3 regions of the Pseudoalteromonas sp. GABNS16E genome follow, and region 2 is predicted to be linked to each of the others. Evidence: predicted binding sites of a transcription regulator. Region 2 holds the regulator's gene; each other region holds the start of a gene.
What was found. The regulator sigma-54, encoded in region 2, starts transcription at its own class of promoters, with help from an activator protein. The targets are predictions, from matches to a motif close to GTTGGCACGNNNNTNGNNT.
Positions count from the first base shown of each region.

Region 1: PSI06_RS07270 (NarK family nitrate/nitrite MFS transporter) is a predicted target of sigma-54. The motif match lies at 2,102-2,120, and genes of this name have one in related genera.
Region 3: PSI06_RS12130 (TorF family putative porin) is a predicted target of sigma-54. The motif match lies at 2,775-2,793, and genes of this name have one in related genera.

Region 1 is NZ_JAQREZ010000012.1:41,647-52,123, forward strand. Features, by position in the region: gene PSI06_RS07265 (bifunctional protein-serine/threonine kinase/phosphatase) at 1-523, opposite strand, end outside; gene PSI06_RS07270 (NarK family nitrate/nitrite MFS transporter) at 537-2,006, opposite strand; gene PSI06_RS07275 (HesA/MoeB/ThiF family protein) at 2,293-3,051, shown strand; gene PSI06_RS07280 (ATP-binding cassette domain-containing protein) at 3,089-4,126, opposite strand; gene modB (molybdate ABC transporter permease subunit) at 4,119-4,805, opposite strand; gene modA (molybdate ABC transporter substrate-binding protein) at 4,792-5,544, opposite strand; gene moeA (molybdopterin molybdotransferase MoeA) at 5,592-6,806, shown strand; gene PSI06_RS07300 (hypothetical protein) at 6,910-8,787, opposite strand; gene PSI06_RS07305 (hypothetical protein) at 8,797-9,888, opposite strand; gene PSI06_RS07310 (hypothetical protein) at 9,953-10,477, opposite strand, start outside.
Region 2 is NZ_JAQREZ010000016.1:21,589-32,065, forward strand. Features, by position in the region: gene PSI06_RS08745 (calcium/sodium antiporter) at 172-1,140, shown strand; gene PSI06_RS08750 (KpsF/GutQ family sugar-phosphate isomerase) at 1,143-2,114, shown strand; gene kdsC (3-deoxy-manno-octulosonate-8-phosphatase KdsC) at 2,115-2,666, shown strand; gene lptC (LPS export ABC transporter periplasmic protein LptC) at 2,663-3,217, shown strand; gene lptA (lipopolysaccharide transport periplasmic protein LptA) at 3,207-3,755, shown strand; gene lptB (LPS export ABC transporter ATP-binding protein) at 3,752-4,477, shown strand; gene PSI06_RS08775 (RNA polymerase factor sigma-54) at 4,547-6,046, shown strand; gene hpf (ribosome hibernation promoting factor) at 6,074-6,361, shown strand; gene PSI06_RS08785 (PTS sugar transporter subunit IIA) at 6,366-6,818, shown strand; gene rapZ (RNase adapter RapZ) at 6,838-7,683, shown strand; gene PSI06_RS08795 (HPr family phosphocarrier protein) at 7,724-7,996, shown strand; gene mgtE (magnesium transporter) at 8,256-9,614, shown strand; gene PSI06_RS08805 (zinc-dependent metalloprotease) at 9,661-10,477, opposite strand, start outside.
Region 3 is NZ_JAQREZ010000027.1:38,605-49,081, reverse strand. Features, by position in the region: gene PSI06_RS12140 (AsmA family protein) at 1-1,139, opposite strand, end outside; gene PSI06_RS12135 (hypothetical protein) at 1,451-2,614, shown strand; gene PSI06_RS12130 (TorF family putative porin) at 2,892-3,578, shown strand; gene PSI06_RS12125 (ABC transporter permease/M1 family aminopeptidase) at 3,857-7,435, opposite strand; gene PSI06_RS12120 (ABC transporter ATP-binding protein) at 7,445-8,326, opposite strand; partial or broken gene PSI06_RS12115 (nitroreductase family protein) at 8,510-9,187, shown strand; gene PSI06_RS12110 (ArsR/SmtB family transcription factor) at 9,194-9,502, opposite strand; gene PSI06_RS12105 (YgaP family membrane protein) at 9,602-9,790, shown strand; gene PSI06_RS12100 (rhodanese-like domain-containing protein) at 9,790-10,134, shown strand; gene PSI06_RS12095 (alkaline phosphatase D family protein) at 10,201-10,477, shown strand, end outside.

The sequences.
Region 1 (10,477 bases), on a different contig from region 2:
GATGTGACTGCGCGCCTAAAGCACGAGTGAGCGTATCATTTACTTTATGATCCCGCGTTATCGCTTCCATTTGATTATCGCGTAAACGCGTAATGCGAGTATCGCCTAAATGAAATATATACCCCGTAGCTGATTTTAATATAAGCGCCGTAAAGGTGGTCATCCAATCAGCTTGGCGTTGCCCTAAGTGGTTATAGTTGACTGATTGCGAATATAACCACTGATTTAAGCTAGCTAAAACCTTAGAAACCGATTTTTTGACCGCCCAGCTGTCGGGTGTATTTAAATACTCATTTATAAAATGAGTAACACTGAGCTGCGATGCTTGTTTGGCATTTTTAGCCGATGAACACCCATCCGCTAAGCACGCAATAGCGCCTTTTGTTTCTTGTTGTTCGTGCTCAGTATTTAAAGCAGCAAACGCATCTTGATTTTCATCTTTTATGCCCGCGGCACTGTGCCCACCAAAAGAAACATCTAGCGTATTATTACGAACTTGAGCGTGTTGGGTTTCATCAAACATGGTTAACGCTGCCTTAAGTCACTGAAATAAGTTCAACGGAGCCATCTTCGTTTACTTCTGTCATGTGCCCATCTGGCTCTTTCATGAAAAATAACGCCCCTAATCCTAACAATGCACTGGCAGCAATAATCATAAAGAAAGTTTGGTAATCCACTAATGAAAGCGCCGTTAAATACACCACCGCGCCTACGTTACCGTAAGCGCCTGTCATACCTGCAATTTGCCCTGTTAAGCGGCGTTTAATAAGTGGCACAGCAGCAAAAACCGCCCCCTCACCAGCTTGCACAAAGAACGAACACGCCATGGCAGCAGCTACTGCAAGCCAAAGTGGCCAGCTAGCGTCAACTAAGCCCATAACAAAGTAACCAACAGCTAACCCTGAGGTAAGAACAATAAGTGTTTTACGACGACCCATTCTATCTGAGATCCAACCCCCACCTGGTCGCGAGGCTAAATTCATAAACGCATAAGCAGAGGCCAGTAAACCTGCGTACACCATATCGAGGCCAAACACTTCCATAAAAAATAATGGCAGCATAGATACTACGGCCAGCTCTGAGCCAAAGGTGGTAAAATATAAAATATTAAGTACAGCTACTTGCTTAAATTCGTAGCGGTGCGATTCTGGCACGGGTTGTTTAAAGATATGTCCGTTTATATCAAAGGTTTTATATACCTCGTAGGCGTATAACAGCACTAAGAATGCATAAACGGCTAAAACAAAATTGGCAGAAATTAAATTAGCGCCTGTAGGAGACAACTTCCAAGTAAGTAAAGCCAGTGCGCCATACATAGGTAATTTCATAATAAGCAATAATACAAAGTCACCTTTACTGGTTACTTCCATTGCGCCTACTTTTTTAGGCTTAAAGTACGTCCCCCCTTTTGGTGTATCGGTTACGTTTATGTACCAGATAACACCAAAAATAACGCTAAGTACGCCCGTTAAACCAACGGCATAGCGCCAGCCATCGTCGCCGCCAAACATAAGCGCTAATACAGGTAGTAACATGGCAGCGGCAGCCGAGCCAAAATTACCCCAGCCACCATAAATACCTTCTGCCGTACCAAGCTCATTAGCCGGGAACCACTCGCTCACCATACGAATGCCCACTACAAAGCCTGCACCAATAAAGCCTAGTGCAAAACGCGCGATAGCGGCTTGCTCAAACGTGGTTGCCATAGCAAACATAAAACACGGTATGCTACATAAAATAAGTAAAGCGGCATAAACAATACGCGGGCCAAACTTATCTGTCAGCATGCCAACAACAACACGCGCGGGAATGGTTAAGGCCACATTTAAAATGAGAAGCGTTTTTACCTGTGCCATAGTTATACCTAGCGAGCCCGCTATTGCCCCTAATAATGGAGCATGGTTAAACCATACAAAAAAAGAGATAAAAAACACCATCCAGCTTAAATGTAGTATTTTCATTTTTCCGCTAAACGATATGAGATTAAACCCAGAACTCGGTTGCATGTTTTTTTCCTTGTAACGATTATTATTTTAAGCAGTGAGTACGACTTTGGTAGTAATAACACTGCGACGATTGTTAAATTAACGTTAACCGCTTTCAGCAATTACTAAGCCAACAATTAATAGGTAGGTTTTTCAGTTACTTATATTTTTGGGAATTAATATTTATTTCGCTTTGCACTATTTAAGCAGCTTTGTTGGGCGTAAACAGTGCAAAGAATTTTTAAGCTTTACTTGCTCTAGGTTTTAACTAATTGGTATTGTTAAAAAAAATTATGAGAACTCATTAATGCAAAAACCCCCTTTAACGTATCAGCAGCAATTACGCTATTCTCGCCATATTATGCTTCCTCAGCTAGATATAGATGGACAAGAAAAAATATGGCAAAGTCATGCTCTTATTGTGGGGTTAGGTGGATTAGGCTGCCCAGTTGCGCAGTACTTAGCGGCATCGGGCGTAGGTACGTTAACGCTTGTAGATAACGATGTGGTTGATGCAACTAACTTGCAAAGGCAGGTGCTCTATAAACAAAGTGATGTTGGGTGCTTAAAAACCCACAGTGCAAAAAAACAGTTAACTCAGTTAAATGATGAAATAGAGATCCACACTATTGATGAATTTTTAAATGAAAACTCGCAGCTTGAACAATTACTTAGCAAAGTAGATGTAGTTATTGACTGCACTGATAACTTAGCAACACGTAATTTGCTCAACAGCGCCTGCTATAACACCCGTACGCCCTTGGTTTCGGGCTCTGCCATAAGGTTAGAGGGACAAGTAGCTTGCTTTACAATGGCGCCTAATAGCCATTGCTACGGGTGTGTGTCACAGCTCTTTGGCGAACAAACTCAAAGCTGTTCAGAGTCAGGCGTACTCTCCCCTATTGTAGGGCTTATTGGTAGTATTCAAGCGACTGAAGCACTTAAAATTATTGCAGAACTGCCTAGTAAACTCACCGAGCAGCTATTACTTGTAGATGGTTTAAGTATGGAGTTTAACCGTTTTAACATTGTTAAAAATAAGCACTGCTCTGTTTGCAGTGCTTAATTTAGTACATTGTAAATGCATGACTGCTCTTTAGAGCCTAATTTAGCGTTTCTAGGTTATTTATTGTCAAGTAAATCTGCTCGCCTAGGCTTACAGCACTTTGCTGCCATTGCCTTTTAGACACCGCGCAATACAGTAATTGAGTATCTACATTAACAGTAAGTAGCCATTGCTCATCAAGCTGCTGGGCATTTTCAAGCATACCTATTAGCACGTTTGCACTGCTCTCGTTAATTGGTTTTACTTTGCTGTAGGTTATTTGGCTGCTTTCTATAATTAACTTATGGTTTTGTTTTACCAGCGAAGGCACTGCATATAAATGCTGTTGGCTATTACTAAGAGTAAGCTGGTAAAGACCAAAAGCATCATTAAATTCAGGCTTACTATAACTAAGTATACTAAGTGGCGTTTGGCTCTTATTTGTATAAATACTTTGCACCACTTCTTGTGTTGCACCGCACTGGAGCACGTTGCCTTTCGCTATATGAAGTAATGTATCACTACAATAAAGTAGCTCTTTTAAAGAGTGGCTGACAATAATAAATTTAATACCATGGGATTTATTAAGTTGTTGAATAGCCCCCAACATAGTAAAACGCGTTGACCAATCTAAGGCGCTAAATGGCTCATCAAGTAAAACAACAGATTGCCCACTTAGTAGTGTTCTTGCAAAAATTACGCGCTGGCTCTCCCCGCCCGAAAGCCCCGACACATCACGATTTAGTAATGGGTTTAGTGCTAATAAATCAATTACCTGATCAGGCGTTAGGTTGTTACTTTTATTTTTACAATGCTTGTGAGTAAACAGTAAATTACCCATCACATTTAAATGTGGAAATAACGGGCACGACTGCAGCTGTAAAGTAAGTAGGCGTTTATCGGGCTTTAAATGGGTAATATTATGATTATTTATACACACATTTTGCGCCGTAGTAAGCCCTGCTATCGCCTGTAATAAGCTCGATTTGCCCGAGCCCGAAGGGCCAAACACCCCTAAAATATCAAATTGATTTATAGCTAAATCAACATGTAATTCAAAATCGTCCAAACGTTGATGGCATTGTATTTTAAGCACGATTAGCAGCTCCGTTTATCACGGTTTTATTAAATTTAAACAACAACACTAAACACGCAAACGAGATTGCTAGCAATACCAACGACAATTGGTGCGCTGCCCCATAATTAAGCGACTCTACATGGTCGTACAACGCAATAGACACCACTTGGGTTTCGCCTTGTATATTGCCACCAATCATTAGCACTAAACCAAATTCTCCCAATGTATGGGCAAAGCCCAGTGCAAAGGCACTGCCTATGCTTGGCTTTAATAGCGGTAACGTTAAATACATAAAACGCTTAAATGGACTGATCCCTAAGGCAATAGCAGCTTGATTGTAAGTAGTATTTATTTGTTTAAAGCCCGCCAGTAACGGCTGCATCACAAAAGGGAGAGAGTAAAATAACGAACCAATAACCACCCCTTGAAAACTAAACGCGAGCTGCGTACCCGTGAGCCAAAACCAAAACTGGCCAAATGCATGAGTAGGTGAAAACAATACCAATAAATAAAAGCCCATTAGCGTAGGCGGCAGCACCAAAGGCATTGCTATAAGTGCTTCTAATATAGGCTTTAACTTACCTTTATAACTGGCTAGTTGCCATGCAAGCGGAATGCATATAATCAACAAAATAGCAGCCGTTATAAAGGCAAGTTTAATTGTAAGCCACAGCGCTGTTACATCACTTGCTAACATCATTTTCCTTTGCTTTATAGCCAAGCTCTAATAATGTTTTTGCGGTTGAGGGGTCATTTAAAAAAGCCATAAATTTTTTAGCTGCCGTTAAATGCTTAGTAGCGCTTATGATAACGCCTTGCTGCGTTATTTCAGGGTATTTTTCAGGTTCGATAAGCGTGTAATTTAAATATTTTTTATTTTTAGTTTTGCGATACGCCGACTTTAACGTAGATAACGCGACCAAGCCTTTAGCGGCATTGCCTGTTTCTACAAATTGAAACGCATGGGTAATATTATTTGCATACACGAATTCATACGGTGTTTTTATATAGTTTTTAGCATAATGCGCCGATGATTGCCCATATGGCGAAAACCTTGGATTAGCAATGGCTAATTTATTATTAAAAACTGAGTTGCTTGGCTGCCACAGCGCTAATAAACCTATCGCATAGGTAGTTAAGCTATTTTTGAGTGCAAAGCCGTCTTTGATAAGTGCGTGTGGGCGTGCAGCGTCGGCTGATAAAAAAATATCGTACGGTGCACCGTGCATAATTTGAGAGTGTAATACGCCGCTAGAAGCAGCTGATATTTTAATATTAATATTTTTTAGGGCTGGGTTAGTTACCAGCGTTTGCAGCACAGGTTTAAAATTGCTCGCAACGGCTATATGCAGCGTTTCTTTTGCGTTAAGAGGATTGCTAAATACCACTAACAGTAATAACAAATAACCACACCATGTATTGTAAAGCTTTAACATTATAAGTATTGTTTTAAAAATCAGACACATTATAAAAAACAATATATATGAACGATGTATGCAATGCACCTGGTTTATTACCAGTAGAAACCGCAATTAGTAACATGCTAAGCGCTATTAACGTTGATAAAGCCGCAGAAACCATTTCAATAATGCACAGTGTTGGCCGTGTTTTAGCAAGCGATATTAAATCCAATATGAATGTGCCTGCTCACGATAATTCGGCAATGGATGGCTATGCACTTTGCCTAAGCGAAGGGCTAACAACTTATCAGCAAGTAGGCAGTGTATTTGCTGGGCAAACCTTTAAAAACACCTTAACACCTGGGCAATGCGTTAGAATTATGACCGGCGCTGCCCTGCCCCCTGGCGCTAATGCGGTAGTTATGCAAGAAAACGCCAGCGTAGATAACGACAAAATAACATTTACAAGTCATATTGAGCTCAATAATAATGTGCGCTTTGCAGGTGAAGACATTGCAAAAAATAGTGTTGTTTTTAAAGCAGGCAGAAAACTAAAAGCAGTCGATGTAGGCTTACTTGCCTCTATTGGTATTAACCAAGTAAGTGTATATGAGACACTAAAGGTCGCGGTTTTTTCTACAGGGGATGAACTTATAGAGCCTGGCAATTCACTTCCAGCAGGTGCTATTTATGAAAGTAATCGCGCTGTTATATTAAGCGAGCTTAATGATAACAATATAGAAGTGATTGATTTGGGGATAATTGCCGATGATAAAACGCTCATTAAAAATACGTTTTCAAAAGCAAACGAGCAAGCCGATGCCGTAATAAGCTCTGGTGGTGTATCGGTTGGCGAAGCCGATTTTACTAAAGAAGTATTAAATGAAATTGGCGATATCCATTTTTGGAAAATTGCCATGAAACCTGGCAAACCCTTTGCTTTTGGTAAATTACCTAACAGCTACTTTTTTGGTTTACCAGGTAACCCCGTATCGGCAGCCGTTACGCTTGAGCGACTTGTAAAGCCAGCCCTTACAAAGCTTTCAGGAAATGAACATACTGCTAAGTTACGTTTAAAAGCAACCACCACAGCGCTGATTAAAAAGCGCCCCGGCCGTACCGACTTTCAACGTGGTATTGCCAGTACCGATGAAAACAATAACCTACTGGTAACGCCTATAAATAAGCAAGGTTCGGGGGTACTCTCATCGCTTAGCCACGCTAACTGCCTTATTGTGGTGCCCGCAGAAAGTGGCAATATTGCAAAAGACGAAACCGTAGAAATTGAGCTACTATAACTTATGCCAATATGCTTAGTTAGGTATTATATAAGCACGAGTAATAAAAAAGCCCAGCAAGTATGTGCAACTTGCTGGGCTTAAGTTTAGGTTTAAACCGCTATTAAAATAACGATTCAAAATCACCATTAGGAAATAATACCCCAGGAATACCACGTACTGCGGTTACATCCGCAATTTTTGTATCGCCTAAGTACAAGCCACCGCTGTAGTTGCTGCCAGCTTGTTTTACATCAAGCCAGCGACCGTTTTCACCTTTTGCGGTTAAACTAATATTGCTATTTACTTCTCTAATGCGTAAATCTAAGGCTTTTTGTTTTACGCTAATAAATACATCACTACTGGTAAGCTGCGATAAATCAATAACATCACCTACATACGCTAAGCTAAAGTCACTCGCACCACCTAATGGCAGAGCCAGTTCTAGGCCAAACATTAAATCATCGTTTTCCTCACCCGTCAGTGGCGAAGCTTCTAATGCTGTAATATGAAAAGGCGTAGTTTGAATATCACTTTGATATTGGCCAGCAAAATCAAAGGCAGATAAAGACGTAACTTCCTGTGCAAACGCAGTAACAAATCGATTTAGATCTAATGATATCTCACCAGTAAGCTCGCCTGATTGCTTAGCAATAACTACGTCAGTGGTAATATTAGCAATGCCTGTTTGTGCATCGGGTAATAATTCACTTTGATCACTTACCCCATCAAATTCCACCAGCAATTCACTTACATCAACATCTAAGCGCGTATCGCCATTAATAACAGAAGCGCTCATTACCCCTTCTATTTTATCACCAAGTACACCGCTTATTCTAAATGTGGGGATAGACATGTCTATATTTACTGGCAAGCCATCATAGGTACCGGTAATTAGCCATTCGTAGGGTGAGGTTGAATAGCTAATATCAAGATTACGTAACGTGTACTGCCCTTCGCTCGCAGATACTTCTGCAAGTGGAGAGTAATTTATGAGTACCTCATTAATCACCTCAGCAAGCACAGTAATAGTTTGCTGCGTATCATCATCAAGTGCGCTTTCTAGTTGTTCAAGCTTCGCGTCTAAATCATCAGCGTAGGTTGTGTCCTGTAAGCGAATAACACCTAGCGCATCTCTTATATTTTCGAGTAATTCGCGAGACTCTAATGCTTGCTCAGTTTCAACTTTTTGTTGCCAATTGGTATAACTAGCCACACTCGCAATAGTTTGCTTAACCTGCCCGGCTACACTTTGAATTAAACCATTACCTTGTTCACTGTAAAGGTTATCTGCGATGTATTGATCAGCTAAACTGCTGTAAGTTTGCCAAGCACTTGTATCATCCTGCTGGGTGATAAAATCATCAAATGCAGTGGCTAAATCAAATCCTTCAACAGACACACCAGCGACGATAGCGCTATAGGTAAATGCATTAGCCACAATTTCTGCCTCTAGTGTATTACTCAAGCTACTATGTGTAAGCTGATAAAAAGGACTCGCAGATAAACTTGCAAGGGTCGCGTCAACATTTGCATTCGTAATTGCGGTGCTCAATGGCGAGAAAAACACCTCATTAACGCCTGGCGCAACATAGGCACGGGCGGCATAGTTTAAATTAACGCCAGTTATCTCTTCAAAATCAATTAAACGGTTTTCGTTTATATCGTTTACATCGCCGCGAAGCGTTCTGCCGCACCCTGTAAAGCGTGGGCATGGCAAGGCGCTATCGTCAGGTATAAATTCAAATGTATAAAAATTAAGAGGCGATACACTCACGCTGGCGGTATTTATGTTTTCGACCGCGACAGACTCAACCACATTGCCTTGGCTGTCTAATTGGTTAAGGGTACCTTTGGCTGATTGCCACTGAGGTACATAAAAATTTACGGTAGAGGTAGATGCTACGCTTATTTCAACCGCTTCGTCACTACTGTCATTTGAAGAGCCACCGCAGCCACTAAGAGCTAGAGCAACTGACAAAGGTAAAAGTTTTTTTAACATCTTCATTCCTTAAAACTTAATGTTCATGTACCAATTTACATTCGCATAATAAGCTTTATCTAAGTCTAAACTGTCGGTTTGTAAATTAAGACCAAAGTACTCGTTTTCAATACCGACTAAAAACGCCTCACTTTTTGTTTCATAGCCAGCTTGTACCTTCCAATGATCCCAAAAATGAATACGCCCTTTCAGCTGACTAAATGTATCTTCGTCGTATTGCTTGATTGTAAGCGCCGTTGAATATCGGCGGTTGATTTGATAATCGGCAAAGGCGGTAATACGCATTTCCATATCAAGTGTGTGCGACTGGGTATTACCAAAAGCAGATGTTTGAAGAGAAACAGTCGGCGTAGAGGTAACATTACCACTTTCATCTTCACTGAAAGGGATTTCTGTTGTTTGCCCTTTTACCGCGCCTGTATCATCAAAGTCAGTTTTATAAAGCAGATCTTTTACACTTAGCCCTACTTTTAAATCGTCATTTACTTGCCAATCAGCAAAAATATCTAAGCTATAGCCTAGGCCTTCAGGGTTTTGCGAGGGAGTAAATTTTTTAAATAAAATATCTTTCGAAAAATTATAATCAGCAGTAATGCTGCCTTCTACATCGTCACTAAACACTCGCCCATCTACTGAGGCATCTTGAAAATGTGTACTGGCAAAAACAGACACTTTTGGTGTAATAGTTAGCGCGTTTTTATCTAAAAATTTAAAATCGTATGAAACAAACACCCCATTAGAGGTCACTTGCTTAGCATTTAGCTGATACGTGTAAAATCGCTCTTCAAAGGGTAAATCGTTTTTTTCTAAATAAGTATAAAGTGCAGTATCGGGATCAAAATTAAGTACGTAGTCATAACGGCTCTGCAAACCAACTTTAAAATTGTTGTAACCCACGCCAATCTCAAAAATATTATAAGTAAATGCACTGTCGCCAGACTTAATAGGCTCGTCAAAATCATCTACAAATGCTTGTACTGGCTGTGCCTCAGTGTAAATTTCGGCGTCAAAGTGAGTAAATATTTGAAATTGATTATTTGCAGAAGCTAGAGGTGAAAGTAGAGCAGTTGAAAATCCTAACAAGAGAATTTTTTTTTTCATAATTTAATCGCTTTCTATAAAAAAAGGGAAAAGCACACTGCTTTTCCCTTTTATAGTTTAAGTATTAGTTAGATGAGTCAATTAAAGTCACATCTGTGTACTCAATTACTTCATCGTCAATGTAAGTAATTGAAACACCATTTGTTACTTTAGTTGCTGTACCAAAGGTCATCATCATGCCATCGTACATAGCTTTAACATCGCCCATGTAACCAGCTGATTCAGTACCCGACATAGACAGCGTGTAACCCATTGCTGCGTCACCGTTAACTTTAATTTCAAGCATGGTCATGTCTTCATCACCACTGCTATCCACCTCAGACATAACGCTAAAGTCTAAGTCGCCAGACATACCTGCTAGTTCTAGCATAGCCATGTCTGTCTCTTCCATGCCGCTTAGGTTTAGAGTACCCATAAAGCCTGAGTCGCCGTCCATAATTTCAACACGATTCCACGCTTGAGCCATCGTAAGCTCAGCGTCATCAACGGTATCTGCACTCACATCACCGTCAAACGTAAATACTAAACACGAATCAATTTGTGTAGAGTCAGTAATTGTACCATCAGCAAATGCTTGACACTCTTCAAG
Region 2 (10,477 bases):
GTAATACGCCTACAAAAAGCGCTCTAAGGCTGAAGTAAATTGCCTTAACCTTTGCTTAAGCGCATAAAATTCACGCACTGCAATAGTAGACCCTGCTCTTTTGCTTATACTTTCATGTTGGCTTTTGTTACTATTCGCGCCATCTGTATTTTGAACATCTGGCTTAACATAATGGTTACCTCGTTTGTTATTTTAATTCTTGGTTTTGCTGCACTTGTGTGGAGCGCCGACCGATTTGTATACGGTGCGGCAGCGCTTGCTAAAAACTTTGGAGTCCCTACTTTAATTGTTGGCTTAACGGTTGTTGCTATGGGTTCTTCGGCCCCTGAAATGATGGTATCGGCCTCGGCTGCTTTGGCAAATAAAACCGACACAGCGGTCGGTAACGCGGTAGGTTCAAATATAACAAACATCTTACTTGTGTTAGGTATTACTGCGCTGCTACGCCCTTTGAGTGTGTCATCAAGCACTTTAAAACGCGAAATGCCGCTTGTTATGCTGGTATCCTTGGCTACGTGGTATGTATTTTCAGACAACTACTTCTCACTTACCGAAGGGGTGGCGTTGCTAGTTGCATTTGCTGTGTTTATTGGCGGCTTGATTGTGGTTTCTTTGCGCGCAAAAAATCAAGATGACCCTTTTGTCTCAGAAGCCTGCGATGAGGTTCCTAACGATGTACCAACTAAAAAAGCCGTTTTATGGCTAATTGTCGGCATGGTTTTATTACCTGTTAGCTCACACTTTTTAGTTGGTTCAGCAGTCGATATTGCTAAATACTTTGGTTTAAGCGACTTAGTAATTGGCTTAACCATTATCGCTATTGGCACAAGCTTGCCTGAACTTGCAGCTTCTGTAGCGGGTGTACTTAAAAACGAAGATGATTTAGCCCTCGGTAATATTGTGGGCTCAAATATATTTAATATTTTAGCGGTATTACCGCTTGCAGGTATTATTAACCCATCAGTGGTTGACCCGTCACTTGCAAACCGCGACATACTTATTATGTTAGGTGCTACGCTTGCGCTTATTATTATGTCATTGAACTTTAGAGGTTCTCAGCGTATCAATAGAGTAGAAGGTGGCCTATTACTCATCGCATTTTTGGCGTACCAAGGTTATATTTTTAGTCAAGTAGGGTAACAATGGCACAACTAAATTTTATAGAGCAAGGTTTACGCGTATTAAACATTGAACGCCAAGCGCTTGCTGATATTACGCAATACGTTGACGAAAACTTTCATAGTGCGTGTCAGCTCATGTTTGATTGCCAAGGCCGGATTATTGTTATTGGCATGGGTAAATCAGGCCATATTGGTAATAAAATTGCTGCTACCCTTGCAAGTACAGGCAGCCCTGCTTTTTTTGTTCACCCAGGCGAAGCAAGCCATGGCGATTTAGGCATGATAACCAAAAATGACGTGGTTATGCTTATATCAAACTCGGGCGAAACCAGCGAAGTACTTAATATTATTCCGGTACTTAAACGTCTTGGTGCAAAAATAATATCGATGACGGGCAACCCGCTCTCTACTATGGCAACACTTGCCGATGTGCACGTATGCATAAAAGTAGAACAAGAAGCCTGTTTATTAGGTTTAGCGCCTACTGCAAGCACCACTGCCACTTTAGCGATGGGTGATGCAATGGCGGTTGCGCTTTTAGAAGCACGCGGCTTTACCGCCGATGACTTTGCACTCTCTCACCCTGGCGGCAGTTTAGGTAAGCGATTGTTGCTCACTTTAAAAGATGTAATGCACAGCGGCACAAACACCCCTATTATAGGTGTAACGCAAACAATTAAAGACGCGTTAATAGAAATGTCAGCCAAAGGGCTGGGCATGACCGCTATTGTAGATAACAATCAACAGCTTGCCGGCCTTTTTACCGACGGTGACTTACGCCGTATTTTAGAGCAAAGAGTTGATATACATAGCACCGCTATTAGCCAGGTTATGACTAAGTCATGCACAACCGCCACGGCCGATATACTTGCAGCTGAAGCCCTAAACATAATGGAAAACAAACGTATTAATGGTTTAATTGTGGTCAATGATAAAAACCAGCCAATAGGCGCCTTAAATATGCAAGACCTCTTAAAAGCAGGAGTATTATAAATGCAATTTGAAGATCTCTATCAACCGCTAAGCGATGATGCCAAAGCACGCGCCAAAAAAGTAAAACTACTCATATGCGACATTGATGGTGTATTTTCTGATGGCCGAATTTACCTCGGTAACCAAGGCGAAGAATTAAAAGCATTTAATACAAAAGATGGTTTTGGCATTAAAGCGCTGATCAATAGCGGTTTTGAAGTTGCGGTCATTACGGGGCGTCACTCAGAAATAGTACAAACTCGCATGAGCAGCTTAACCGTGCAGCACATTTATCAAGGCCAAGAAGACAAACTTATTGCTTATCAAGAACTCAAAAACACTTTAAAGTTAACTGATGAACAAATAGCCTATATTGGTGACGATGGCCCTGACATGCCAGTAATGGAGCGCGTTGGCTTTGCCGTTGCAGTAAACGATGCGCACCCGCTTATTAAGCGCTTATCGCATTACACTACGCAAATGCCTGGCGGCTTTGGCGCCGTTAGAGAGCTCACAGACTTACTTATGCTAGAGAATGGCATAGCGCTTACAACACAAGGCACCAGTTCATGAATGCAGCACGCGTTATACTCAGTGCGTTATTCATCGGCTGTATGGTTTGGCTTTGGTACCCTTATTTTACCCAAACCAATGTAGCGCCAGAGCAAGAACCTGAAGTAATTGCAAAGCCCGATTACACCGCTATAGAGCTTAAGCAAACAGCCTATGACGAGCAAGGTAAAATAAGCCATAAAGTCACAGCGGCTAAAATGGAGCTGTACCAACAGCTTGGTTTTACATTTTTTGAAAAACCTATTTTCACCTTGTATAACGAAAAACAAACATGGCGAATAAATGCAGACGAAGCAACGCTTTACGAAGATAAACAACTTATTTTAGAAGGTAATGTTGTTGCTAAAAATTTAGTTGATAACGCCATGATAGATAACATCAATGCCGATAACATCGAAGTCGACATTAAAGCGCTAACAATGCGCTCTGAGCAGCCAGTGGTTGTCACTGGGCCTAATTTAAAAATTGTCGGTAAAGGCCTTGAAGCCGATTTAAAAACCGAAGTAATAAAACTAATTAACCATACGCGAACAATATATTATGACCAATAAACTCACTAAAATACTTATTATCCCATCGCTAATGCTTGCATTTAGCGCCTCTGCTGCTGAGCCTGCGGCTCAACCGCCAGCAAATCAAATTTCTATTAGTGCAGACCGTCAAGAAGGCCAACTTAAAGAAAACGTAGGTATTTTTGAAAAGAACGTCGAAATTGTGCATGGTAATCGCAAAATTACAGCCGACCGACTCGAAGTACATAAACGTGAAGACTTAGGGGATAACAAACAACTCCTTATTGCCACTGGCAGCCCAGCCTACTTCGAAGAAAAACAAGACGATGGTACCGTAATGAGTGCCAGTGCAAACGAAGTACGTTACGACGTAGCAAAGCGATTTTTAACGCTTGTTGGCGATGCTGAAGTCGCGCAAGCCGGTCAAAAAATTAATGCTAAAAGTATTACCTACGATATGCAGCAGCAGCTTATTAGCGCAGAAAAAGACGAAAACTCTACGGATCGTGTCCACACAATTTTAGTGCCTGTTGAAGCAAAAATTAAAGAAAAAACAGGTAACGAAGGTCAACCATGAGCACCTTAAAAGCAGAACTATTAGCAAAAAGCTATAAAGGCCGCCAAGTTGTAAAAAATGTAGGCCTTGAAGTAGAAGCCGGCAGCATTGTTGGCTTATTGGGCCCTAATGGCGCAGGTAAAACCACCACCTTTTACATGATTGTAGGATTAGTACCTAGCGACAAAGGTAAAATTTCTATTGATGATAACGACATTACGTTATTACCTATGCACAGCCGCGCCCGCTTAGGCATTGGCTATTTGCCGCAAGAGTCATCAATATTTAGAAAGCTGACAGTTTATCAAAACTTAATGGCTATTTTAGAAACGCGTAAAGAGCTCAATAAAGCCGCACGAGAAGAAACGCTTAACAACTTACTTGATGAATTTAGTATTCAGCATATTCGCGATAGCCAAGGTATGGCGCTTTCTGGTGGTGAACGCCGCCGTGTAGAAATTGCCAGAGCACTGGCAGCGAACCCTAAATTTATTTTATTGGATGAGCCTTTTGCTGGTGTTGATCCGATTTCAGTGTTAGATATAAAGAAAATAATAGAACATCTTAAAAACCGTGGCATTGGCGTATTAATTACCGATCACAATGTAAGAGAAACCCTTGATGTTTGTGAAAAAGCCTACATTGTTTCTCATGGGGAGCTAATTGCATCTGGCACCCCAGAACACGTATTAAATGACAAAACTGTACGCGATGTTTATTTAGGCGAGCAATTTAGGCTGTAACATTTAAGCCACACCTACAAGCATCTGCTAATATTAATTATAACAACATAAAAGGATTGTTAGAGATACATGAGGCAATCATTACAGCTGCGCATGGGCCAGCAACTTACAATGACTCCACAATTGCAACAAGCGATTCGCTTGCTGCAGCTCAGTACATTGGATCTCAAGCAAGAAATACAAGAAGCACTTGATAGCAACCCGCTATTAGAAGTAGAAGAGCAAGATTACACGGAAGAGTCGGCTGGAAAAAATGAACAAAAAGCAGATACGGATGATGTAACCGTAAGCGCATCGGCTGACGATACAACCAGCGAGTACGAGCAAGACAGTGGCGAAGCTTTAAATAAAGACACCGTTAGCGATGATATGGCAATGGATGTAACTTGGGATGAGTACATGAGCGCAGCCCCTGCTGCATCCTCAGGCCCAATGCCGGAAGATGAGTCTATTTATCAAGGTGCCTCTACTGAAACGCTACATGAGTATTTAATGTGGCAGCTTCAGCTTACTCCTTTTAGCCCAACTGATGAAGCCATTGCTATTGCCATTGTAGAAGCTGTAGATGACTCGGGTATTTTAACGCTAAGTTGTGAAGAGATTTTAGAGAGCTTTAACCAAGAAAACGATGACGAAGTTGAAGTTGAACTTGATGAAATAGAAGCCGTTTTAAAGCGTATTCAGTTATTTGACCCTGTAGGTATAGCCGCGCGCAGTTTACAAGAGTGCTTGTGCATTCAGCTAAACCAGTTTGATAAAGACACCCCTTTTATAGAACAAACTAAAATGATCTTAACCGATCACATTGATCTATTAGCGGCACGCGACTATCGTACATTAATGAAAAAGACTAAGCTTAAAGAAGACGAGCTTAAAGAGGTCATGACCCTAATACATACCCTCAACCCAAAACCTGCAGATACAATAGTAAGGGAAGAGTCGGAGTATGTAATACCAGATGTGTCGGTTAAAAAAATAAAAGGCCGCTGGGTGGTAGAGCTAAATCCAGATAGCATGCCAAAAATACGCGTAAATAGTCAGTACGCGGCTATGTCACGTACCGTAAAATCAAGTGGTGATAGCCAATTTATTCGCTCTCACTTACAAGAAGCTAAATGGTTTATAAAAAGCCTTGAAAGCAGAAACGACACGCTGCTTAAGGTAACTAACTGTATTGTAAAACAGCAACAGGCATTTTTTGAACATGGCCCCGAAGCCATGAAGCCAATGGTTTTAAACGATGTTGCTGAAATGGTAGAAATGCATGAATCGACAATTTCGCGTGTTACTACGCAAAAATATATGCATACGCCACGTGGTATTTTTGAGCTTAAGTATTTTTTCTCAAGCCACGTAAGCACTGAAAACGGCGGCGAGTGTTCATCAACCGCAATACGTGCCCTAATTAAAAAGCTAATTGCCGCGGAAAACTCAGCTAAACCATTGAGTGATAGTAAAATTGCGGATATATTGGCAGAGCAAGGAATTAAAGTAGCTAGACGCACAATAGCAAAATACCGTGAATCGCTAGCTATTCCACCGTCAAATCAGAGAAAGAGTTTGATATAAGACGTAAAAAACAAAGAGGAAATGCTTATGCAACTAAACCTAACTGGTCGTCACGTAGAAGTAACTGATTCACTTAGAGACTATGTAAATAATAAATTTGCAAAGCTAGAAAGGCACTCAGATCATATTAGCAATGTGCATGTCATTCTCGATGTAGAAAAACTCAACCAAAAAGCAGAAGCGACTATTCATGTAAGTGGCGCAGATTTATTTGCCTCAACAGAGCACCAAGATATGTATGCCGCTATAGACTCGTTGATTGACAAGCTCGATCGTCAAGTCATAAAACATAAAGAGAAGCTTGCTAGACACTAATATTATGAAATTAAGTACATTAGTATGCCAGGACTGCAGCAAAGCTGCGGTCCTTTTTAGTAGTAAAAAAAGAATTTTAGAGTTTATCAGTGAGCTTGCTCATGAAAAGCTCCCCTACTTACCACAACAAGATATTCTTAATGCGCTGGCAAGTAGAGAAAAGCTAGGCAGTACTGGCATTGGCCGGGGTATCGCCATTCCTCATGGCAGAATGGGTGGCGTAGAAGAGCCGCTGGCTTTAGTACTTGTTAGCGACACGCCTGTTAACTTTGATGCTATTGATAACTGCCCTGTTGATATTTTTGTTGCACTCATCGTACCAGATGGCGATAACCAACAGCACCTAAAGACTCTGGCAACCATAGCTGATAAACTGAGCAACAAAGAATTTTGTAAACAGCTGCGTAGTGCTAAAACCGATGCAGAGCTGTATCAAGTAATTGTTGATCAATCGTAGTAAATACTAAGGGCTATAAATGGAGTTAATTATCATAAGCGGCCGTTCTGGTTCAGGTAAGTCGGTTGCTTTACGCGTGGTTGAAGATTTAGGCTATTATTGCGTAGATAATATTCCGGTCAACTTACTGCCCTCTTTAGTGCGAAGTGTTTCAGATAACTATGACAAAATAGCCGTTAGTATAGATGTTCGTAATATCCCCAAAGAACAAGACGAATTTAACGATATTCTCGAGTACCTTCCTGACTTTGCTAAACCCACACTGTTTTATTTAGATAGTGATGATCAAACACTGATCAAACGTTTTTCAGAAACACGCAGATTACACCCTTTATCCATCGATTCGCTGCCGCTTGATTTAGCAATAAAAAAAGAAAAAGAACTGCTTGATGTACTCGTAACGCGCGCTGACTTTATGCTAGATACCACCGATTTAAGTGTGCACCAATTAGCAGAGTCAATTCGCGAAAAAATACTGGGTAAAAAAGATAAGCAACTTATTGTAACGTTTGAATCGTTTGGCTTTAAACACGGCATACCTAAAGAAGCTGATTATGTTTTTGATGCTCGCTTTTTGCCAAACCCCCACTGGGAGCCTGAACTCAAACCGCTTACGGGCCTTGATCAACCAGTAAAAGATTTTTTGGCAAATCACAGCATAGTCCAAAAATTCACTTGGCAAATTCAGACCTTTGTACAAACTTGGTTGCCACACTTAGAGCGTAATAACCGTAGTTATCTCACTATTGCAATTGGCTGTACTGGTGGTCAACACCGCTCGGTTTATTTAGCGCAAGCCATTGGTGAGAGCTTTGCTATGACGCATCCGAATGTCAAAATTCGTCATCGTGAGCAAGAAAAGTAACCTTAAAATAATAACCTGTTCAGTTTAGGTATAGTAATTTATGCGCTGTGAAGACACATTTTTAATAAAAAATAAATTAGGCTTACACGCCAGAGCGGCAACGGTCCTTGCGCAATTAGCTGTGCAGTTTGATGCTAAAATCACCTTACACCAAGATGATAAAGAAGCCGCAGGCGACAGCGTATTAGCTTTAATGCTACTTGAAAGCAGTAAAGGTAAAGAAGTTAAAGTAGTCTGTGAAGGCCCTGATTCAGAGCAAGCTTTGCATGCGGTTGGGCAATTAATTGCACAACGATTTAACGAACAAGAATAATTTAAAGCACCATAGCCTTATAAGTTAAAGACTTATCTGGCCAAATTATAAAGATTTAGTAAATTAGGGTATTCCGACTCGCCTAATTTAGTGCTTTAATTTAGGGTAATAAAGCCATGCCCCTGCTAAATTTGGTTACTTAATTTTAAACACTAATTTAGCCCCAGCATTGGGTTTAGCACAAAAAATAAAGAAAATGACAGTGGGCAACACCACCTACTAAACACCTTTCCATTACACAAAAATATTTAGGATGCCAATGCCAGAAGCGTTTGAACAAGACTATCCACTACAGCAACTAAAACAAGTGACTAAATCACTTAATAGTGGGCAATTTGTTCAAGTAAGACGCATGCTAGCAAAAACAGCACCTTGTGATACAGCACTGCTGCTTGAATCCTCTCCGCATAAAATTAGACGCATGCTTTGGCAACTGGTTGACCCAGATGTGCAAGGGGATGTGCTAGAAGAGCTCTCTGAAGATGTACGTTTAGGTATCATTGCACAAATGGAACCTGAGCATATTGCCGCGGCCACTGAAGATATGGGCCACGATGATTTAGGTGAAGTCCTACGTAGCCTACCTGATACCGTGTACAAAGATGTGGTTAGCGCTATGGATACGCAAGACCGCGAACGCGCTACACAGGCTTTATCTTACCAAGAGCGCTCAGCAGGCGCGCTAATGAACACCGATACGGTGACCATTCGCCCAGACGTTACACTTGATGTTGTGCTGCGTTATATTAGGCTACGCGGTGAGCTGCCAGAGGGCACCGATGATTTATACGTTGTTGATAAACATAACTGTTTTTTAGGTGCATTATCACTTAGCACACTGTTAACTAATCCGCCTGAAAAAATTGTTCAAGATTTAATGGATGAAGACTGTGAGTCTATCCCTATTTCGATGGATGAAAGTGAGGTTGCTCAGTTATTTGAGCGCCACAACTGGATATCGGCCCCTGTAGTCGATGATAACGCCCACTTGCTTGGGCGTGTCACCATTGATGATATTGTTGATGTTATTCGTGAAGATGCAGAGCACAGCTTATTAAGCCTTGCCGGTCTTGATGATGAAGAAGACACCTTTGCACCTGTTTTAAAAAGCTCAAAAAAGCGTTCAGTATGGCTTGGCGTTAACTTACTCACAGCCTTAGCTGCCGCCTTTGTGGCCAGCTTTTTTGAAAGCACCTTAGATATATTACCTATTTTAGCTGTACTCAATGGCATTGTGCCCTCAATGGGTGGTGTAGCAGGTAGCCAATCTTTAACTCTGGTTATTCGCGGTATTGCCGTGGGCCATATTAACCAAACTAACCAACGATTTTTAATGGCTAAAGAGCTGGCGATAGGCGCATTAAACGGGGTTATTTGGTCAATACTTATAGCCAGTGTAATTGCGCTTTGGCAATGGGATTTTATGCTTGGCGGCGTGCTCGCATTTGCAATGTTTATGAACCTTGTAGTGGCCGGTGTTGCTGGCGCATGTATTCCTATTTTATTGAAAAAAATGAATATAGACCCTGCACTTGCCGGTAGTGTTGTACTTACAACGGTGACTGATATTGTCGGTATTTTTGCCTTTTTAGGCACCGCAACGTGGCTACTTATTTAGCAACCTGAGCTCAGGTTAAGTAGCCACTACACACTAAAACATATAATTAAATTGGTGAGCCCGGTGGCATTGGTAAAGCACTGAAGTTTTCAGGCCACTTACCTACTTTTAAAAACTGTTTTATTTGCTCTGCTAAATACTGTTTAAATGCGCTTTCTCCTACACTGGTATTACTTAACATTGAGTTTTGATTGTACTCTTTGCTTAGTTTTACCAAGTAGAAACGTAACTGCGCCTGCACCTCTGGACTTACCTTGTCGCTAGTGACTAAATCAGCCATATTTTTTGCAGTTAAAAATTGCACCCGCTGGGTGATTTTGCCTTTCATTGTATTAGGTGATGACACATTAAACACCTGGCTGTAAAGCTGCTCTAACAACTCATCTAAGCTGTAAAAATTAGAATTACGTACTTGTTGTTGAGCTAAACGATTTAAACGCTGTGGGTTTAATAATAACGATAAACTATGCTGCGCAGCTACTTCTGGCAAGGCCATCGCATCAAGTGTTACACCCGTACGCCCTGTTATGCTTTCACGCGATTTAGATTCGCCATATGCTTTTGGCGGGATAAGCGCTAACACCGACTCAGGCAAAATTAAATTAGCCGGTTTTAATGTTGTTAAAACAGCACTAAGCGCCGCTTGCTGCTGCGCTTTTGCAACCACTTTCGCGCCCTTAGCAGGTGAGTTGTTGCGTGTTTCGTATTCGTAGTTAACTCCTGCAATTAGCTTAACTGCAGCCTCTACTTGATAGCGATGGAATAAATAAAGCGGCACGAGTTTTTCTTCTAACTGCGAGAGTGCATCGCCTGTTTTAATGTTGTTAATGCCAAATTGCGAAAGCGCTTTTTTACGTACATCA
Region 3 (10,477 bases), on a different contig from region 2:
ACTACATTAGCATTAAGTGCATTTAATGCGCTTAAATCAATTTTAGTATCGTCCCAAACAATCGGCTGCGCGGCTTTAGGTTCTTCGCTTTGCGGCGCTTGCTGCTTAGCGACTACCTCCGGTAAGTAGGGATTCAAATCAAGCATACCTAGGTCTATATCAGCATTAACCGCTAGTTTATTGCCTAAGTTTACTTCACTTTTTCCTTTAATCTCTAATTCATCTAGGGTAGCAATCAGCTCTTCTAAGTTAAACGTATCATCTATAAGATTCATTTTACCGTTTACACTAAACGCATTAAATGCATTTTCTTTAGCGTTTAAGTCTACCCCTTGCCAAGTTGCTAGCTCCTTAACAGAGTCGCCACTTAGCGCTAACTCGCCTTTTATATCTTTACCTTGGCGAGCAATACTGCCGATAAAAGTAAGATCGACCAAGCGAGAGTCTACGCTTTGAGTAACCTCAAACGTCGCCCCTTCAATTGCTTTTGCCGGCGTATCAAGTTTTACATCAAGCTCAAAGCGCTCTTGCATATATGTAATGCCGCCTTTGATCTCTAGTGTTTTACGTAGTGAAGGAAGTAAAATAGCCAATTCCAAGTCACTAATTTGTTGTTTAGCGCCTGTTTGCCCATCTAGGTAAGTAAACGTACCACCGTAAATAGCCACTTCACCTAACTCTATATCAAAGTTCTCTGGTAGTTTAACTGACTCGCCTGATTGAGTTTGCTCTTGCGGCTGCTCTGCTACAGCATCAAACAACTGCCAGTTAGCTTTACCGTTTTTATCAGTTTCTAATAAAATATTGGGCTCGTTAATAACAAACTTATCTAGTCTGAATTCGCCGCCAAATAACGATAACCATGGTATATGCACAGCTAATTGCTCCATACTTGCCATGTCGTCGCGCGAGCCTGTCTGCATGTTTGCAAAGTGCACATCGTTAAGCTCTAACTTTAATGCAGGAAATACACTAAGCGTTTTATCACCTTTAATAGTAAGTGTGCGCCCTGTTGTTTTTTCAACCTGCTCAGATACTTTATTAAAAATAGTATCGGTTGGGATTAAAAACGGAGCGGCAATAATTAACGCAATACAAAGTAAGAGTATTACACCAACAATTTTGAGTAAGGTCTTCATGATCATCCTTTCAAACGTGCAAATAATGTTCTTATCATAGCGAGTGTTAGCTTTAAAATCATTGTCGTTGTGACAAAAAAGCACTTTATTGTAATTTATTTAATTTGAAATGAATTTATGCTTAAAAGTAAACGTTGCGAAATTGGTGACTAAAAGTAAAGCTCATCAAGTTTAAATCTAACCAAGTATTAAACCCTACAACATTGCATCCCTTGAATTGTTAGGTATGATGCACGGCCCTGTTGCTATTGGCGTATTTGCGCTAAAATAAAGCAGCTAAAAAATGTATCTACTCGGAGACTCTACAAGGCATGAAAAAACTGCTAATTTCACCGTCAAAAATGGCGCTAGGCGAACAAGAAAGTCAAATTTACCAAAACATCTTGAAGCAAGCTTCAGAACTAAGCCTAAACCTAATGGCCGTGAAAGTAGAAAACCACCCAGAGGATTTCTTAGGCTGGTGTTATGAGCTGCTAAGTGCAAGTAAAGACCGTATAAATTACGATTTACTAGAGCCACAACAACTGCCAGTTTTAAAAAAGCTGCATGACCAGTTAACCTCTGCAATTAGCTTTTTACAGCTTAAAACACTACGTGTAGCACCTTGGCCTGTTATTAGTATGTTTGTAGAACAACATAAAGAACTTATTGCACTCGACGAACAGCTTCGCCTTACTACGTATTTGCACAGCATTCGTGAGCAAGCACTAAAAGATATGATCCCAGAGGATTTACTGGCATTTAGTGGTAAACACACTGCCACGCTCGACCCAAGCACCTATAACTTTGATGTTGAATGGTTCGCATCAACAAAAAGTGCAAAGGGTTTTCATCAAATGCTAGCCGACTTGCCTGGCGCGTTTGACGATGCACTTGCTAACATCCCGCTTGAAGGTGATGTGAGCGAAGCTGATTACCAACAGTTTGTTGTTGCTTATTTACTTGCCTTTAACGGTAGCGATGAAAAGCCAACCCTTGCTCCTGCTACACGTTTATTAGCAATGCGCCGCCCAGATGTGTTTACGCCGATTAGTAATAGCCGTCTTGATGCATTATGCGCAGCTTTAGGTATTACAAAATTAAACAATCGCGACTTTGAGCGCTACTGGCAAGATATAGTACAAAGCATTCATGCTATGTCGTGGTTTAAAATGGCTAATGGCAGCAATGAACTAGAAGAGCAACTAGTTAGTATAAAAGCGTTATTACCGTGCTTTTTTTACTATGCAGATGCCAGCACGGCCGACAACTCAAATTATATTAAGCTATTAAATAAACCTAAACGCAGCACAACAAGTGCAGGAAAACCACAGCGCAGAGGTAAAGAGTCAGCCGAAATACTTGTAGACAGTGCACTTGCAGCCGATGACATTCCCGAGCATATTCGTAGCAAACGCGACTCTATTATTAGCGAAGTACAAAAAGGCCGCGGAGTAAACGAAACAATTAGTCTTATGCGCACTATATTTGGCTAAATCTACCTAACCTAACTGTATTTTTCTGGTGCAGTTAGGTTAATTTATGCACCAGCAATGTGCGTTTTTTAATTAACCTCCTCAATTATCCCCTCTTCTAGAACTTCTCAACATATTGTTTTATAAAAGTAAAAAAACAGTTTTATAGAAATTATTTTAAGCTGGCACATACAGTGCAATTGCATTCCCAGTTAAACAATAAAACACCGCCAGTCAAAGGGTTGCCAATAAGAGAATAAAAACCTAGGCGATAAAAATCATATAACGGGAAATGGACATGCTAAAACTAAAAAAAACCATCGCAATTAGCGCAATAGCTTTATTAGGTGCTACATCTTTAACATCAACAGCCGTACATGCAGAAGTAACAGCAAACGCAGCGGCTACGTCTAACTACTTATGGCGTGGTCAAGAGCAAACTGGGGGCGATGCTGCTATTTCTGGCGGTATTGATTACGCTGACGAGTCAGGCTTTTATGTAGGTACTTGGGCATCAAATGCTTCATGGGCCGATGAAATGACTTACGAGCTTGATGTTTACGCGGGTTTTGGTGGCGATATTAACGACACATTTAGCTACGATGTAGGTTACATTTATTACGCTTACCCAGATGCAGCTTCTGAGGCAGATGCTGATTTCTCTGAAATTTACGGTAGCATCAGCGCAGAAGGTTTCACCTTTGGCGCTGCAATCCTTGCCACTTCAGCGGCAGATGGCGATGGCACCGACTTTGGCGATTCATTATACCTAAATGCCGATTACAGCTTTGCTGTTGGCAGCAATGGTACTGAGGTTGCGCTACACTTAGGTCACTACTCTGGCGACTTTATAGGCGATGATAATATTATTGATTACGGTATCTCTGTATCAAAAGATGGTTTTACTTTTGGCGTATCTGACACCGACATGGATGAGTCAGATGTTAAAGTTTACGTTGGCTACGCTGTAGACTTTACGCTTTAAAACAAAATGTGTTACTTGCTGCAACACTAAGGGCCTTTTGGCCCTTTTCTCGTTTAGGGCACCTAAATACTCACAGCGCCTTTTAATTTTAGCGACTAAAGCACCTTACTATATAACCCACTTCGGTTAATCGCCGAGCTCCTCGCTGCTATTACCTCTTTTTACCAATATGCTAATTCGCTTTATTAAGCTTTATTGCGCATTGGTATTAGCAATTCGCTAAAACAAAAAAGGCCGCATTAAATGCGCCCTTTCCGTTAATCGTTAATCATTAATCATTAAAACTTAGCTAGGTTGTTTTTACTGTCTTTATCTACAAGCTTAATGTACGGGTCTACCCCTGCGTACACTGGCTTTTCTTTTACTTTTAGCTCAATAGCATTAGTACCAGAGACTATTTGATGCTTTTGCGAGTAAATCACAAAGTCTTCAGCGAGAAGGTTTTCAGGATCATCGCTAAATAATGCAATATCAATTAGCTCATCGAGTGGTTGCTCGGTTTCTTCACCTTGTCCATCGGCATGCTGCTTAGTTGCTTCAACGTTCAGTGTTACTGTATAAAAACCTTCGCTATCAACATCATCTGTAACCGACACTGCTTTCATTTCAAGCTCATAAAGCGTTATATATTTAAACTGATCATCAATAAAACGTTGCTCCGCTTGCGTTGCGTCTTGTTTTAAATAGCTAAGTAAATCAAGCGTAGTTGGGTATGGGGCTGATTGGTATTTAAACTCATTCAAAAACGCTTTAAGTGCGGCATTTAAGCGTTCTTCACCTAATCGGTCATACAAAGCCATCATCGCAACTGAGCCTTTATTGTAATGAAGATATTGTTGAGACTGCGTTTTATACAGCGGCATTTCTTCAAAGGCTTCGCCTGTGCGGCCCATTAAGTATCTATCTAACTCGTACTTTAAGAATTTACGAAGCTTCTCGGCGCCAAAGCGTTTTTTTAGCACCATAAGCGCACTGTATTGGGAGAGCGATTCTGAAATAACGGCGCTGCCTTCTACATTAGCCCCAGATACTTGATGCCCCCACCATTGGTGTGCAACTTCATGTGCGGTTACATAGTAAGGTAGGTCAACTTTACTCTCATCTCTTAAGTCTGTAATAAAGCCAATACTTTCTGAGTAAGGTACCGTATTGGCAAAACTTTGCGCAAACGAGCGATACTTAGGAAACTCAATAATACGAAGCTGATTATGCTGATATGGCCCAAAGGCTTGCGTGTAGTAATCTATTGAGTCTTGTACCGATTCAATCATACGGTCAACATTCCATGCATGATCTTTGTGGTAGTACACCTCAATATTTACACCGTTATGTTCAACCTTTTTGCTTTCAAGCTCCGCCGAAAGAACAGAATAAAAGTTTATAATTGGAGCATCCATTTCATAAACAAAAGTACGTCGTACGTCTTTTACACTTTCACTTTTTAAATAACCAGGTGTAATAGCAAATTGTGACTCATCGGTGGTTACTGTTGCCTTGTAGTTTATAAAGCCATTAGCAGGCCCAAACTCATTTTGCGTATAATAGCGGCTGTCTTCTAGTTTATGTGCGCGCTCAAGCTCGGGTAAATCGTGCTTACGGCGCTCATACTTATCCGCAATTTGAAAATACTTTTGATAACCAAAATTTGGGAATAATTCTCTATTATTTACAAATGTACCGTTATGCACGAGTTGAGTATCAGATCCTCTATCAACAAAACCGTCGTGTTCACGAGTAACAGAAAGCTCACCTTCGCGTACTTCATTAGGCATTAGCGGTTGTTCAAACTCAAACCATACCATGCCAAAATCGGTCAGACGCTCAACTATTTTTCCGCCCGCCATTTTTACATCCCAGCTTTTAGATTGGCTAGGCTCGTTAATTAACACACGGGTTATTGGCTCGTTTGCGGTATTGGTAAACTTAATTTTAGCCACGGCATTTAAAGCACGTTTTTTAGGATAAATATCAATGTGTAAATCAACATCAGTTATTATAGGCAGTGGCAAGTCTTTGTATTGTGAAAACTCTTGCTCATACCTTACTTGTAGCGCTTCGTTATCATCACTTGTTACAAACTCATTGATTACACGGGTGTTGTAATAAATGTTATAACCCGCGCCCACAAATACCAATAAACTTATAACGGCTGCAATCTGGCCTTTTAAAGACATGTTGTAACGCACTAAAGATAAACGCGTACGCAATGTTTGCGATGGACCACGGTGCCATAAAGCAAACCCTACAATAGCTAAAAACACACTCAATGCACCCCAATATAGGGTATACCAATGCGCGCCTTGTAAAAAATGCCCGTAACCATTTATGTCTGAATACGGTACGCTGCTGCTTTGCGAAAAATGATACATATGATGCTCAAACCCGTAAGCACCCATTACCATTTGAGCAATGTAATACAGAATAAACAAACCCATACCTATGTATTTATTAGGGCTAATTATTTGTAAAAAGAACGCCAATATAGCCATCATAATTAAAGGCAGTAATGTAAGGTAGCCCAATCTAAATAAGTACTGGCCAAGCTCTAAGTTAAATTGCCCCTTAAATAGTTGCACTGCAATGGTAAACATCATGCCTACTAAATAAAGGCCACAAACCGCAGTGATTAGCGCAATAATTTTAGATACCCAAAACACACTGTTATGCACCGGGTAGCTGTCAACAATATCGCCCATACCACTGTGGCGTTCTCGCCAAACCAGCTCTGCGCTGTAATAAGCAATAATAATAAACATAAATATAGCGGAGGCGTTTTGAATAATGCCCACCATGTTTTGTGTGAGCGGCCAATCTGTTGTGCCATATGCGCCAATAGGCGCAAAAAGTGGTGCGAGTAACGTAATAATGCTGACACCCGCTAAAATCATAAAAGGAGCACTTAATATAACCTGCTTAAGCTCAAATAAGCTGCGCATTACTAATTGCGATTGCGTATTGACCCCTTTTGACTTGTAATTTTTAGCGCTGCTAATAAGTGCTGCTTGTTTATTTTTTACAAACGTAGAAACAGCAAATTGCTTTTTCTGTTTTTTACTTACTACGCGATTAGCTAACTTTCCGAGGCCAAAAAACATCGCTAAACTTATTGCTACCCATAAAATACGGTTAATTAAAAAATCGCCCGAGAGCGTTAACACTTCAGTATTTTTATCACTTACAGTCCAGTAACGGGTTAAGTCAATTAACGACCCTGTGCCAAATGGGTCTGCGTAAACAACAATATTTCTAAACGCTAAATCGTCAAAATAGATACTCGCCAATTGGTAACTTATATAGATCACCACGGCCGTTACATATACCGCCATTATGGTTTTAAAATAAACCGCCACACTATTAAAAATAGCACTGAGGACCAATAAACTTGGCACTGCTAAATATAAGAAAGGCGCAGCGTAATATATAAACTTATTAGGGCCTACTAGCTCACTATCAAGCCAGCCAACCAACAAGCCAAACTGAGTTCCCAAAAACACGCCTAATGGCACAGTTAAAAAAACAACGAGCACAACCAAGTAAGCACCAAAAAAACGTCCTGATTGATAAGCAAGCGGGTTAACCGGCTTACTAAACACCAGCTCATCCATTTTGGTCTCACTATTGCGAATCGCTGAGCTTGCAACAAAGTTAACCACTAAAAACATAGCAAGCGTACAAAAGGTAACCGTTAAAAGCATAATGGTATAAGGCGAGTTCATATGAACATTAGCCCCACCTAGCGGAAACTTACTACTGGAGCTTATAAAAAACGCCATAAAAAAGAAGATTAATGAGGTCACATAAAACGAAGGCTGGCGCACAAAATAGCGCAGCTCAAACGCGAGCATATTAAAAAACATAGCGCCCCCTTATGCTACTTGGCTGTTACGATGATTAAGCAACGTAGAAAAATACACATCTTCTAGGTTTGCACTGCTGAGCTCAAAACCTTCAGGGGCTTCATTGGCTAATACATGTAATATGGTTTGCCCTGCAAATAAGCGTTTTGAAATAACAGGCAGTTGCGGCTCAAGCTCTAGTGCTTCTTCTTGGCTCATGGCTTTACGCCAAATTTGGCCTTGGAGTTTATCGGTAAGGGTAATGGGGTTACCCTCTAATAATATTTTTCCGCCTGCCAGTACGGCCATGTTTGGGCAAAGCTCTGCCACATCTTCAACAATGTGGGTCGATAATATAACGACTTTTTGCTCGCCTAAGCTTACTAGCAAGTTATGAAAACGATTTCGCTCTTCAGGGTCTAGGCCTGCTGTTGGTTCATCAACAATTAGTAAATCAGGGTCACCTAGTAAGGCTTGTGCAATACCAAAACGCTGGCGCATACCGCCCGAAAAGCCACTTACCGCTTTTGAGCGATGTTGATACAAATTAGTATGTGCAAGCAAGCCTTCTACCGACTCTTTACGCTCGCCTTTGTTATGAATGCCCTTTAAAACAGCCATATGGTCTAGCAAGTCGTAAGCACTTACGCGAGGGTAAACACCAAAATCTTGCGGTAGGTAACCTAAACGTTGGCGCAAAGCCTGTGGGTCTTTAAAAACATCAATACCATCAAACGTGATTGAACCCGAATCGGCAGATTGCAACGTAGAAATAGTACGCATTAGTGATGATTTACCCGCGCCATTTGGCCCTAGCAGCCCAAACATTCCTTTTCCTATAGATAAATCAACACCTTGTAGTGCATGTACGCCATTATCGTAGGTTTTAGATAACCCTGTTATTGATAGCATTTTTACTTCCTTGAATTTTAATAGTTTTTTTATTGCGCTTTTTATACCACATTAAAAAAAGGAACATAAGTTACGCAGCGGTTAATTTTGTAACAATAAATAAACACGATAGGTAATAATACTTGCCTCGCATTTATTCAGTCGGTATAAAAACCACACACACTTTATAAGAAGCGTAAAGCCATGCAAAAACATCAAAGCCAACCACTAAACGACTTTATAGAATACCCTCACGATGAAATGCTAAAACGCGCAACCGAATTTTTACAAACCAGCCAGCGCCGCCATAGTATTCGCAGCTTTAGCGACCGACCTGTGCCTAAAAATATAATTGAAGCCTGTATAAAAGCAGCAGGTACCGCGCCAAGTGGAGCGAATCATCAACCGTGGCATTTTGTGGCTATAAACAGTAGCGATGTAAAAAAATAAATAAGAGAGGCCGCCGAAAAACTAGAGCGCTCTTTTTATGAAGGCAGAGCAGGTGAAGAGTGGCTTGATGCGCTAAAACCATTAGGTACCGACGCCAATAAACCCTATTTAGAGCATGCGCCTTGGCTTATTGCAGTGTTTAGTCAAAAAAAAGGCGGTGTGAATACGGATGATAAAAACACCAATTATTATGTGCACGAATCAGTAGGGCTAGCTACTGGGTTTTTAATACAAGCCCTGCATCGCTGTGGCTTAGCTACGCTTACCCATACACCTAAACCAATGAGTTTTTTAACCGACATTTGTAAGCGCGACAAAGACAACGAACGTCCTTACATGTTACTTATTGCGGGCTACCCAAGTGACGATGCAACTGTACCTGCCCATGCACTTGATAAAAAGTCGCTTGATGAGATTGCCACTTTTATTTAAAGCAAATTACTCAGCGGTACTTTGCTTACAAAACCATTCGTATAGTAACGTAATAATCGACTCAACCTTTGGGTCGATTAACGAATAATAAATTGTGTGTCCCTCACGGCGATTTGCCACTAGCTGGGCTTTACGTAAACTCGCCAAATGCTGAGACAAAGCAGACTGCGCCAACGGAACATTTTGATTTAACTCACCCACACTTTGTTCACCTTGCAATAAACTACATAAAATCATTAAACGGTTTTTATTTGCCATTAATTTTAAAAATTGCTCTGCCTGCTGAGCGTTTTCTGCAAGTTGTTCAATATTCATTGTGATACTTAATTATTTTGCGTGTTTTAATTATAGACTTTTACATTAGCAAGTTCTAATATAATTAACATTAGAAAAAACTAATATTAAGGTCAATTCATGAAAATAAGTGACGCCATACTCTTAATTGGCGGAAGTGCCGTTACAATTTCTGTGCTTTTAAGCTACTTTGTTGATAGTAACTTTCAATTTTTAACGTTATTTATTGGTATTAACTTAGTGCAATCCGCCTACACTAAATGGTGCCCATTAATGACTTTTTTGCGCAAAAGAGGATTTACAGACTAATGCTTACTTCAATTCCTGATTTACTAAAAATTATCACACCTAACCAACGTCGTATTGATGCAGCGCAAGCTAAGCAAGAGTTAGAACAAAATAAAGGTTTACTTATTGATGTACGCGAACCCGCTGAGCATGCCAATGTAGCTGCGGTAGGGGCAATAAATATTCCACGCGGATTACTTGAAATGAAGCTAATGGAAATAGAAAAAGACGCTGCACGCCCTATTTACTTACATTGTGCCAGCGGTGCCCGCGCCACTTTAGGTGCAGAAGCGCTAACCCGCGTAGGCTACGAAAACGTTACCGTTATTACGTGTAATGCAACGCAAGTAAGTGAAGTTTTTTAATTGCTTCACAAAAAAGTAACCTAAATTGCCTACACTTTGCTTTTTACACTTTACAGGTACAAAGCAATGGCATTTACACGGAGAAGTTTTTTAAAAGCATCGGCAGCAGGATTTGGCGCTGCCGTATTATCACTTGGTTTAACAGGTTGTCGTTTTGACGATGATGACGACACACCCGTTAGCTTTGACCACGGCGTTGCCAGCGGCGACCCGCTAAGCGATAGCTTAATTATTTGGACCCGTGTAACCCCACTCGATGTAACAACTAAATCGTTAAAAGTACAATGGCAAGCCGCCACCGACCAAAGCTTTACAAATATTGTTCACGATGGTGAAACACATA